4 regions of the Shewanella psychrophila genome follow, and region 1 is predicted to be linked to each of the others. Evidence: predicted binding sites of a transcription regulator. Region 1 holds the regulator's gene; each other region holds the start of a gene.
The links. The regulator ArgR, encoded in region 1, controls arginine synthesis, uptake and breakdown. The targets are predictions, from matches to a motif close to ANTGAATANNTATTCANT.
Positions count from the first base shown of each region.

Region 1 (3,179 bases):
TCGGGCACTGGCTTCGGTAAACCTACCTATCTCATGTAATAAGGCTGAGAGTTCTTGATCGAGTTTATCTTCTTCGTGTTCAACTTTTTGAACCATCATCTCTGCTTCATGTAACTCACCCTTTTGCAGAAGGTCAAATACCTGATGCACGTGTTCGACAAAACCTTTGTGTTCGGTTTCAATTTGTTTCAATGCTGTCAAAACAGACTCGAATTCAGTGTAGATGGTTCCCGTTGCTCCCACCATGGCTTCTTTAGCCATGGCTTCTGCTTCGAAGATTTCGGCTTCGATCTTAGGAGTGAGGGCGGCGAAATGATGCATTGCAGCGTTAAAATGCTCTCGGTTATCAGGTTCCCTTCCCATCGTTGTGCCGAAATGCAGACTTCGTTCAAATTGAATTGCTTGTTCAAGCTGATGAGTGGTGATGGCGGCGAGCTTATCTGTGAGCGGAATATCTTGCTCGGCAACAGCCTTTAACTCTTTTCCTATTTGATTCATGCTGTAAATAGCGTATCCAGAGCTGAGAACTAACAGGCCGATGACTATGGCTGTATTGCCAAGTAATCTTGCCTTGAGCGATAGGTTAATCATGAAAACATCCTCTAAATATTTGGCCAAGATAGCTCGCTTGTGCTTGTTAACCCTTAGAATCGGCGGCAAGCCGAGGTTGGATTTAGCCATGCCTCCTTGAGTATAGTCATATACTAAAAAAACACTCTTATTGGCCTGTCTAAATTTAGGTAGAGATTGATAGCTGGCTTGCTTTACAGCTAAAAGGTCATCTGTTTGTTAATCAACTTGAGAATGAGGTAGTGCAGCTAAGAATGCTACGAAAGGTATGACTCAATAATGCTGATTTTCTTTATGATTGGGCGAAATAGTAATCAGAGCATTAAGGTGAATGAGGTAAACCGAAACACACTAAGGGTTTTGCATTAAACCCTTAGGTGCGCTTTATTTTGTTTGAGGTTAACCAGATTAATCTTGGTTATCTGCATCCCAGTAATTGGTCGGACGCTTGGCATAGATCTCATCGACAGCCCTGACTAACACCTTGTTGTTCTCTGGGTAGACCACCACATCGTGTTTATCCCGGTTACCAATCACCATAAAAAGAAACTCTGTGTCTGAATCATTCCTGAGAGTGTGAGCTATGGCTGTATCGGCATTGAAGCAGATATAGTCGCCTTTTTTAAAGGGGTGAGGCTCGCCATCGATGAACAATGTTGCTTCGCCTTCTAAGGCATAAAGGTGTTCTTCTTCCTTGGTGTGATAGTGAGCGACGGTTGATAATTTTCCCGGGGCGAGACGTTCCATGGTTACGCCTATTTTTTCACACCCTGCAGCATCGCCGATATGTTTCTGTTGGCTGGTATATTGCTCTGAATGCTGCCAGGACTCCCAACAAACATCATCGACTTTAATTATTTTATTTATTGTCATCATACATCCTTAGCCCGAAGCTGCCTCTCATAGTCTGACTAATTTCGCACGAATTAAAGTGTGATTCAATATATTGGATACTATCGAGTGATAATTATATCAATAGGTACTAAAGAGGGGGGAAATATTGAAATGAAAAGAGACGCCATAAGCGTCTCTTCTTCTATGCTGAAAATAATACATCTCCGAGGCCTGGAGTCCCATCATTTCCTTCAGGAACTGAGTTAATCTGTATAGTTAAACAGAGATTTAACCGTATTTAAGGTTCTGCTTATCTCGTCTATGTTAGCGGGTGTAATGAAAATAGTATCATCACCAGCAATGGTGCCCAAAATCCCTTCAGGCTTGCCTATAGAGTCCAGCAGACGTGCGATTAACTGAGCCGCTCCCGGGCTTGTCCTGACGACTATCATGGCCTGGTTATGATCAACATCTAATACCAGATTTTTCAGCGGACTTCCCGCGGTGGGAACACCCAGTTCTGCCGGTAAGCAGTAGACCATCTCCTGTTTAGCATTTCGGGTACGCACCGCACCAAATTTGCTCAGCATTCTGGAGACTTTCGATTGATTTATGTTGCCGTAGCCTTCGGCTTGAAGGGCGATAACAATCTCACTTTGGGAGCCAAAACGCTCCTCTTTCAAAATCGACTTAAAGGTCTTAACAAGTTCGTCTTGATTTTTATTTGCTTGCATAGTTTTTGTGTTCTTTTATTCAAAAATCCCCTCTATTTTGAATATTGTTGCTTTTTTTGTCAACAAATACTCGAGTTGGATGAATAAAAATGCAAGTTATCAAGGGGGGAGATTTGTTATACCAAGTAATTAGGTGAAGTTAGGCTAAGCTGAGCGTTAAAGTTGCGTTGTTTAGCTGATAATATGCTGGGAAATGCGTATATGGCTCACCGACTTAGACGTTTTTGTGATGGCAATTAGAAATAAAATCTAATCAAGACTAAGGGATAATTGAAATTTATTCATTATTCCAGTAATGTTGCGCCATCTAGAAAGATAGATCTGTATCACAAATATCCAAGAATTGACGGAGATAACTATGAAAGTTGCTGTACTTGGTGCCGCTGGTGGTATTGGCCAGGCTCTTGCCCTATTACTAAAAACTCAATTGCCAGCCGGTTCAAAACTGTCCCTTTATGATATTGCTCCTGTAACACCTGGTGTTGCGGTCGATCTAAGCCATATCCCGACAGCTGTCGAAGTTAAAGGCTTTGCTGGTCAAGATCCATCTGCTGCCCTAGAAGGTGCCGATGTGGTTCTTATTTCAGCTGGTGTTGCACGTAAACCTGGAATGGATCGTTCAGATCTTTTCAACATCAATGCAGGTATCGTAAGAAACCTAGTTGAGAAATGTGCTGCGACTTGTCCAAAAGCACTGATCGGTATCATCACTAACCCAGTTAACACCACAGTAGCTATTGCCGCTGAAGTGTTAAAAGCAGCCGGTGTTTATGACAAGAGCCGTCTGTTCGGTGTGACTACATTGGACGTTATTCGCTCTGAGACCTTTATCGCTGAAGCGAAAGGTCTAAACGTTGCTGATGTTAAGCTGAACGTTATCGGTGGCCACAGTGGTGTGACGATTCTTCCACTTCTATCTCAGGTCGAAGGCATAAGCTTTACCGATGAAGAAGTTGCCGCAATGACGACTCGTATCCAGAATGCGGGTACTGAAGTTGTTGAAGCTAAAGCCGGTGGCGGCAGCGCGACACTTTCTATGGG
Region 1 covers NZ_CP014782.1:3,083,270-3,086,448, reverse strand. Annotated here, with positions in the region: gene sps_RS13290 (methyl-accepting chemotaxis protein) at 1-681, opposite strand, end outside; gene sps_RS13285 (cupin domain-containing protein) at 979-1,446, opposite strand; gene argR (transcriptional regulator ArgR) at 1,668-2,138, opposite strand; gene mdh (malate dehydrogenase) at 2,497-3,179, shown strand, end outside.

Region 2 (3,179 bases), 710 kb from region 1:
CAGACTGACTAGTTCAAAGCTCTAAAGCAAGAATCTTGGATTTTCTTTGGTAGTTATACAACTGCTTCTTCTTATCGGGCAAGGTTTCCACATCGACAATATCGAAACCATGCTCCAAGAACCAGTGGATGCTGCGAGTGGTCAAGGCAAATAGCTTGGAATAGCCCCTGACCTTAGCCTGACCGATAATATTTTTCAGTAGTATGCTACCTCGATCAGCATCTCTGTATTCAGGATGCACCACCAAACAGGCAAACTCGCCGGCGTTATCTTCCTCGAACGGGTAAAAGGCCGCGCAGCCTATGACCAGATTATCGCGCTCAATAAGCATAAACTGTTCGATCTCCATCTCCAACTGCTCACGAGAACGACGAACTAGTATGCCCTTCTGCTCTAATGGACGGATCAGATCTAAGATCCCACCTATATCGCCAATACCGGCACGGCGCAAACGCTCGGCGCTCTCTGTGACAATTTGAGTGCCTATGCCATCTCTGGAAAATAGCTCCTGCAGCAAGGCGCCATCATCCAGATAGCTAACGAAGTGACACCGAGAGACACCATTGCGACAGGCATCGATACTGGCTTTAAGAAAGGCTTTAGTACCTAAGCACATACTTGAGCCTAAATCTAAATCGTTCAAGATGGTTTGTGCATCATTTGGCATCAACTCGGCCAACACCTGACCAGTGCTATCCAAGATACCTTTCTGTGAGCTAAAACCTATCATCTTATCGGCTTTTAGCTTCACCGCGATCTGAGTGGCCACCTCTTCGGCAGTCAGATTAAAACTCTCTCCCGTGACAGATGCTGCAACTGGGCCGAGTAGCACGATACCATTACTCTCCAGCTGGCCCTTGAGGCCTTGCACATCGATACGTCTGACCTTACCACTCAGGCAATAATCGACACCATCATCAATGCCTAATGGCTGTGCGATGACGAAGTTCCCACTCACCACATTAATCTGCGCACCTTGCATTGGAGTATTACTCAGGCTCATGGAGAGTCTGGCGGTAATATCCAGTTGCAGTCCACCCACAACTTGTTTAATCACTTTAAAGGCATCTTCGTCAGTGATCCGTACGCCATTGTAGTACTCTGGCAAAATAGCTTTATCCGCTAAAGCCTCATCAATTTGTGGCCTGGCACCATGCACCAGAACAATCTTAATCCCCAGACTATGCAATAGGGCGATATCATTAATGATCGATCGAAATTGTTTATTGGCTAACGCCTCGCCTCCAAGCATCACAACAAAGGTTTTGCCTCTATGAGAGTTGACATAGGAAGCTGAGTGACGAAATCCATCAACGAGTTCAGTGGTACGCACGAATATATTCTCACTTTTATTCATTTATGCAAAACAAACGGCCACAGCCCTAGGCTGTAACAAACATAATATTGCATTTTAATGCAAAATAAAAGCATTTATATTTAAATAAGGGGTGTTAGAACAGATAGAATAACCGAGATATAACAAAGAAAAGATGAGTTAGTATAAGAAAATCAAAAAATGAATTTTTATACTCAGAGTAGAATGATACTTAAGCTTTGTGACAACTCATCGTTCAGGTCAAATTTATAGCAAAAAAAAGCCCCTGAATCAGGGGCTTTTTTAGAAGTTAACAACAAGTTATTACTTGATTTTAGCTTCTTTGTACATAACGTGCTTACGGATAACGGGATCAAATTTCTTGATTTCCATCTTTTCAGGCATGTTACGTTTGTTCTTTTCAGTCGTGTAGAAATGACCAGTCTTAGCGCTAGAAACTAGCTTGATCTTCTCACGATTACCTTTAGATTTAGCCATGGTTTATTATACCTTCTCGCCGCGGGCACGAAGTTCAGCAATAACTACTTCAATACCTTTCTTATCGACAATACGCATACCTTTAGTAGAGATACGTAGCTTAACGAAACGCTTTTCGCCTTCTAACCAAAAACGGTGGTTTTGTAGGTTAGGTAAAAAACGACGACGCGTCGAATTTTTAGCGTGCGAGCGGTTGTTACCAACCATTGGTCGCTTGCCAGTTACTTGGCATACTCTTGACATGTCAATCTTCTCCAAAACAAAATATTTAACGCTCGAGCATTAATGCACCTCGAACACGGCCGTCGCCTGAGGCACACAACAGAGGGCGCATTTTATACAGGATCTAAAAGCAAAGATCAAGGAATAGTTAGTCTATCCATCCCCGCTCTGCAAATGAAACTATCTCGCGATCGCCTACAACCATATGGTCTAACAAGGAAACATCTATGGTTGCCAAGGCACACTTCAATCGCTCAGTTATTCGCCTATCGGCCTGACTTGGCTCCGCAACTCCCGATGGGTGGTTGTGGCAGACAATCACGGCCGCAGCTTTTTTCTCAAGCACCAGACACACCACATCACGTGGATAGACTGACGCAGAATCTATGGTGCCACGGAATAATTCAACAAACTGAATAACTCTATGCTGACTGTCCAACAACAAAATGGCAAACACTTCATAGGCACGATCCCGTAATTGTCTCATTAAATAGTCTCGAGTTAAATCAGGATCACTCAATATTTTGCCTCTTTTTAACTTTTCTGCCGAAATCCGGGTACTCAACTCGGCCGCAGCCTGAAGTTGAGCAAACTTTACCGGCCCCATACCAGGCAATTTACAGACCTCCTGCTGAGACGCCTTCAGTAGCCCCCTGAGTCCGCCGAACTCTGCAATTAGATTCCTGGCTAATTGAACGGCACTTAATCCTTGCAAGCCATTCCTAAGGACAACAGCTAGAAGCTCTGAATCGGATAACTGACTCGCTCCATGGCTCAAAAGTTTATCCCGCGGCCCCTCACCTAATGGCCAATCTTTGATCCCCATCACCCCTCCTTGCGTGATTTTAAACTTATGCTGAGTATGGTCGAGTTTTCTAAAACTTGTATCCTCCACCTCCTAAGGTTTGTGATATCTTAGGCGGCAATTCAATTTAGCGACTGCATTGTTTCTCATCAACAATCTTTATGAGCCACAGTCTATGAGCAAAAGTATGAGCCAAAGTAATAATCCAAGTCAGACCAATAAAAATATCCTCCTCGCTATAGGCGGCGGAATAGCAGCCTATAAATCTGCCGACCTTGTCCGACGTCTCAAAGAGCGTGGCTTCGACGTACGTGTTGTGATGAGCCAGAGCGCGAAGGA
Region 2 covers NZ_CP014782.1:3,794,753-3,797,931, forward strand. Annotated here, with positions in the region: gene argA (amino-acid N-acetyltransferase) at 14-1,333, opposite strand; gene rpmG (50S ribosomal protein L33) at 1,640-1,813, opposite strand; gene rpmB (50S ribosomal protein L28) at 1,820-2,056, opposite strand; gene radC (RadC family protein) at 2,184-2,861, opposite strand; gene coaBC (bifunctional phosphopantothenoylcysteine decarboxylase/phosphopantothenate--cysteine ligase CoaBC) at 3,028-3,179, shown strand, end outside.
Region 2: argA (amino-acid N-acetyltransferase) is a predicted target of ArgR. The motif match lies at 1,404-1,421, and genes of this name have one in related genera.

Region 3 (3,179 bases), 3.0 Mb from region 1:
GAACTAATTCATCGTCTGGGAGTGCGGTTAGCAGCTTGAGCATCTCATCTCGAGCGGCTTCATCTCCTTGTCTGGAGCTTTTAGCTAATTGACGGATCTGCTCTATTTTATCGAGAAAAGCGTCATCTAAATTGGTGCGAATGGTCTCACCTAAAATCTGTCCTAAGGTACCCACGTTAGACCTTAAAGACGCATACATATCAGTCATACTTGCTCCATATCTAATTACGCCAATCAATCACAATACCTAGGGTTAACGGCTTAGGTCAACATAGATAGCTTAGATATTGTGAGCTTATGTGTGCCATATCACTCAAGATTGGAATAACAACTTAGTCTTGAGTCATATGTGCAAGAGAGCCTACTTAATGCAGGCGTGATAAATGAGCTGCTTGAGCAGTTCGACGGTTTGCTGCAAGTAGGCAGTATCAAGAAATTCATCGGGTTGGTGAGCCTGCTCGATGCTACCAGGACCTAAGACCAAGGTCTGGCAGCCCAGTTTGGAAATATAGGGGGCTTCAGTCGCGTAGTTAACGACTTCAGGTTGGCTTGAAGATAGCTCTGCCACTAGTTTGCTCCAGCTACTTTCTGCGTTGTCGGCGAAAGGTTCTGAGCCTGGATAGAGTGGGGCAACCTGAATGCTACCGGGATGTTGGCTGCTGATAGGTTCGAGGTAATTAAGAACTAACTGTTCGAGTTCTTCAAGTGCCAATCCTGGGAGTGGACGAATATCGATATGGAGATCACAGCAGCCACAAATACGGTTTGCCGCATCGCCGCCATGTACGTGACCAAAATTCATCGTCGGATAAGGTACGCTAAATGCGTCTTCACGATAGTTGTCGGCTAGATGTTGTTTGAGCTTCAGTAGTTGCCCCATTACTTGATGCATTATTTCTATGGCATTGAGGCCTTTCGCAGGATCTGAAGAGTGGCCACTACGACCTGTAACTCTGATCCCTTGGGTCAGATGACCTTTATGCATATAAACGGGTTTTAAGCTGGTTGGCTCGCCGATAATGGCGTAATCGGGGGAGATTGACTTTGCCTCGGCAAAGGCTTTAGCCCCATTCATGGTTGTTTCTTCATCGGCACTGGCCAGAATATGCAGAGGGCGTTTGAACTTTTCAAGGGGCATATCTTTTAAGGCTTCGATTATGAGGGCAAAGAATCCCTTCATATCGCATGTTCCGAGACCGTACCAGCGGTTATCTTTCTCCGTTAGGGTAAATGGATCTTGGCTCCAACGACCTTCATCGAAGGGGACAGTGTCTGTGTGACCGGCGAGCAGAAGACCACCACTACCAGTACCAAAAGAAGCGATTAAGTTATGCTTATTACGAGAGTTAGGTACGGATTGAACCTTACATTGAAAGCCTAAATCATCGAACCAGGTATGCAATAGATCGATCACGCCTTGGTTACTCATATCTTGTTCGGCTTCGAGAGCGCTAATCGAAGGTGTAGCGATGAGCTGAGTAAAACTCGTTTTCAGATCTGGAATTTGTGTCATATCTCACCTGTAAAATATATATTCAAATATATATTCAAATATATTGCATAAATAATTGGCTGTGCTAGTCTAGCAAACAGCTAAGGCGAGTACCAGAATACAGTGCTATTTATTGAGAGTAAAAATGATAATTTCATACACTAAAATTAACAAAAAGGTCACATCAACAGACTTCCTGCGACGATAAACTTGTCAACATTGGTATTTCTACCAGGGCTTAAGTTGTGCCCCCTCTTTTTTCCTTTTATCTCGTTCAAAAATTAAGAAGTCATAGATTATGAAAAGCATTGCTATTATCGGCGCTAGTGGTTACACGGGCGCACAGATCACCTCTCTTATTGATGCCGATGTAAACTTAACTATTCAAGGTCTGTATGTTTCTGAGAATAGTTTAGATAAAGGTAAACTATTATCTGAGCTATATCCTGTATATAGTCATATCTCATTATACCTATCTCCATTATCACTAGATGCTAAAGAGCTTATTGTTGATCAGGCTGATGCCGTTGTATTAGCGACCGATCATAATGTCAGCTTACACTTGGCGGCTTGGTTTTATGAGCAAGGCCTGGCTGTATTCGATCTAAGCGGTGCCTACAGGTTTGCCGATAAGGCTAATTATCCTAAATGGTACGGGTTTGAGCATGACTATCCTGAAGTGTTATCTAATGCTGTTTATGGTCTGGCTGAGTGGAATAGTGCCGAGATAGCCGACAGTAAGATGATCGCCGTCCCAGGGTGTTATCCAACGGCATCTCTCACCGCTTTAAAACCATTAGCAAGTTTGCTAACCAGAACTTTGCCTGTGATTAATGCCGTTAGCGGTGTCACTGGAGCCGGTAGAAAGGCACAACTTCAAACCAGTTTTTGCGAAGTGAGTCTAACGCCCTATGGTGTTTTGGGCCACAGGCACCAGCCTGAAATTGCAACTCAGCTAGGTCAGGAAGTCATCTTTACTCCACATTTAGGTAATTTTAAGCGTGGCATACTCGCGACAATTACCGTACAGCTCGCTCAAGGCACCACTGAAGCCGATATTGCCAAGGCATACTCCTTTTATGATAACGCGCCTCTAGTCACTGTGAAAAACAACCAATTTCCGAAAGTGGACGATGTGGTCAATACACCTAATTGTCATCTGGGATGGAAGTTCGATCCTCAGACTGGTTATCTGGTGGTGGCGAGTGCAATTGATAATTTGATGAAAGGTGCTGCTAGTCAGGCCCATCAGTGCATAAAGATTCATTTCAAATACTAATTTCATTAGGCGAGTAAAGAACTATGTCAACGAGTAATAAAACATTAGTGATTAAAGTTGGTGGTGCCTTGCTGCAGTGTGAGATGGGCATGAATAGGCTGATGGACACCGCAGCTAAGATGATTGCCAGCGGGCAGAAGCTTATCTTGGTACATGGCGGCGGTTGTATAGTTGATGAACAGCTCACGGCTAATGGTATGGAAACTGAAAAATTAGACGGACTAAGGGTGACTCCAGCACAGCAAGTGCCAGTCATAGTGGGGGCATTAGCCGGAACCGCGAATAAATTGTTACAAGCAGCAGCCATAAAAGCCGGTATTTCGGCTATCGGCATGAGCCTAGGCGATGGCAATATAGTAACGGCCAAGATTAAAGATCAAAGGTTAGGTTTTGTCGGTGAAGTGTCAC
Region 3 covers NZ_CP014782.1:6,097,219-6,100,397, reverse strand. Annotated here, with positions in the region: gene ppc (phosphoenolpyruvate carboxylase) at 1-208, opposite strand, end outside; gene argE (acetylornithine deacetylase) at 362-1,513, opposite strand; gene argC (N-acetyl-gamma-glutamyl-phosphate reductase) at 1,791-2,771, shown strand; gene argB (acetylglutamate kinase) at 2,795-3,179, shown strand, end outside.
Region 3: argC (N-acetyl-gamma-glutamyl-phosphate reductase) is a predicted target of ArgR. The motif match lies at 1,523-1,540, and genes of this name have one in related genera.

Region 4 (3,179 bases), 2.1 Mb from region 1:
AGACGAATGAGGAAGCGGCCTTAATAGAAGCGTGGGCAAATTATGGGTCTAAAAATTATGTGCCACAGTGCAGCACCATGAGGAGTGAAACTCAACCTGAGTTCGAGGCTTATCTTGACGTGTTTGAAAAGGCCATTGCTAATATGGAGCGGCAACTAGGCAAGCACAGCTATTTTATGGGCGAAGAGATAAGCCGTGTCGATATTGCCTGGTTACCTATTTTGTATCGTGCCAGATTAGTCGAAGATGGGGTGGGCTTCGATTTCTTTGCTAATTACCCATCAGTTAAGCAATGGCAAAAGACCCTGTTATCTCTGGATATCGCAAAGCAATCAGTCTCAGGTGATTTTGAGCAAGTGTTTAATGATTTCTATCTGTCGACACGCTTTCAGGCAAGGCGCAATAAAGCGAGTATTGCTAGCTAATAGGGGGCTAAGTTAGATACAAAAAAGGTGCGAGCCATTAACCATGGAACGCACCTTTGAATTTTTATTGAGTTTCTGTTGAGCTAAAGGCTTTGGGCCTTACAGGCGATCGGCTATGGCTTTTGCCATGGCCGCATCGGCAATTTCTTCCAGCTTGGCAAGGTCTATGTCCTTGTGAGATTCACAGATAAACCAAGGCTCGCGGGAATCAGGCTCAAGCATGATGCCGCTATTAATCAAGTTATGGGCAAACTCGGTATACAGCGCGCTGTCGGTTTTCTTCCAATCACGATAATTATGAGGCACCTGGTTGCCAAAGTGAATGCCGAACATAGCATCCGGGCCGGCAAACTTATGTTCGATACCATGTTTGGTAAATACTCGTGACAACACCTGTTGGATATCGGCGCCAGCTTTATTGATGGAGTCGTAGGCATTGGTTTCATTCAAGATCGTCAAGGTCGCCTTAGCGGCACTTAAGGCGATCATGTTGGCGGTATAAGTGCCACCATGAGTTACGCCATTTTTTCCAAAGCTGATCACGTCCATGACTTCCTTGCGACCACCGAAGGCGGCTACCGGATAGCCATTGCCCATGGCTTTGGCATAGGTGGTGAGATCAGCATGAATACCATAAAGCTCCTGTGCGCCACCTTTAGCTACGCGGAAACCCGTTTTAACTTCATCCATGATAAGCAATGTGCCATTAGCATCACAGATATCACGTAATTTCTGCATGTATTCTTGGGTCGATGCGATGCTGCCACAATTGCCTAAAATCGGCTCTATTACTATGGCCGCGATATCATCGCCGACACGAGCAAATACGTCATCAATGGCTGTAAAGTCATTGAGCGGCACCGTTTCCAGGTGCTCACGACTCGCTTCTGGAATGCCGCCACCAAAAGCGGCAATCTTAGGCGCCGCTTCAGTTTCGCTGTCCCAATTGTCTACATCAGATTTCCACATCATCTCGTCGTACAGACCATGAAAACCGCCTTCGACTACAACAATCTTATTGCGACCAGTAAAACCACGGGCAGTACGAACTGCACCAATCACGGCTTCTGTACCTGAGTTGGCAAAGCGCATCTTTTGAATGTTGGGACACATCTGCTTAATCAGTTCGATCACTTCAGAATCTAACTCGGTGGAGAAACCTGAAATGGTGCCGCGCTCTGTGATGGCTGCAACGACTTCTTGGTCGACTCTGCTATCGCGATAGCCCAAGATAATAGGTCCATAAGCGAGACGGAAATCGATAAACTGCTGATCGTCTGCATCGGTAATGGTACAGCCCAAACTGCTTTTAACGAATACTGTGTTTTCTTCACCCCAGTAACGGTAACTATCGGCCACACCCATAGGCATGTTGTTGTGGGCCTGTTTTAGCAGCGCATTGGTGGCTGGCTTGTTGGCATTGCTCATCTTGTCGGTCTTAATCATAAAAAGTCTGCCGCGTATGATACAGGGCAAGATAGAGCTTTGCTATATCGATAAAGAGATCGGATTTAATTTAGCCAATAAAGGCGGCTGGTAAAGGGTTTTAGCTTAATCTGTTTAGACCAAGGATACTTAAACTGAGGTATAACAAGTTCGCGATACTAAACCTGTACTGATTGAAGCAAGACACTTGAGAATATCTTGTTGATCTAGATGGTGTTAGGTTAAGGTTTTTACTGCTTTGTTGGAATACATAACAACTTGATTTACTATGCACACTATAGCGGTAGCGTATTTTTTATCTTTTAATGCCTTATTTCTAGGATGAATTAAGGCGCTTTATCCCCTTTGCCGATGGGGCTGCACAAAATTAAGTGCAGTCATCAACAATGATATGGAATTTATTTTGGTACGTTTAAATTACAAGTCTTTAGGTATAGCATCTCTATTACTGAGCAGCATTAGTCAGGTTCAAGCCTCACCAATGAGTGACTGTATTGCTAAACAAGTGGAAATTGGTACCGATGAAATGACGCTCGGTGAGATTAGGGGAATTTGTGAGGCACAGGCATCTATAGCCCACGATGACACTATTACTTTATTTGGTAAAGAAACTAAAGCTGGTGTACTCACGAAGCGAATTATTCAAGAAAGACAAAGTGAACAGTCAGAGTTTGTGCTTACGCCCCATAGAATGAATTATATTTTACCGATTTATTCTACTAATGAAATTAATCCCAATGCGTATAGCAGTGATCAACCTTTTGAGGATGGTCTGAAGAATGTTGAGGCTAAATTTCAATTGAGTCTTAAATTCCCTTTAACTTACAACTCATTATTTGTTGAAGGAGATAGGATTTATGGTGCATTTACTATTGAGGCTTGGTGGCAGGTGTATGCCGACGATATTTCTAGTCCATTTAGAGAAACTAATTACAATCCTGAGCTGTTCTATGTGATGCCGTTAGATTGGCATCCTTATGAGAGTAATACAGGCTTCATGTTTGGTATAGAGCACCAATCGAATGGCCGCTCAGTGCCACTTTCACGTTCATGGAATCGGATTTTCGCTGAATTAATTTTTGAGAAAGAGGATTGGGTCTGGTACATCAGACCTTGGTATCGCTTGCCTGAGGATGCTAAAACTGACCCGTTAGAATCCGGTGGAGATGATAACCCTGATATTGCTGATTACATGGGGCATGCCGAATATGGCATGGGTTACGATTTCGGCGATTATGAGTTGAGTGTGAAATTACGCCAAAATTTTTCAACCAGTAATGGTGCGGTGCAAGTTAACCTCACAACCCC
Region 4 covers NZ_CP014782.1:5,180,145-5,183,323, reverse strand. Annotated here, with positions in the region: gene sps_RS22480 (glutathione S-transferase family protein) at 1-425, shown strand, start outside; gene sps_RS22475 (aspartate aminotransferase family protein) at 525-1,871, opposite strand; gene sps_RS22470 (phospholipase A) at 2,263-3,179, shown strand, end outside.
Region 4: sps_RS22475 (aspartate aminotransferase family protein) is a predicted target of ArgR. The motif match lies at 2,129-2,146, and genes of this name have one in related genera.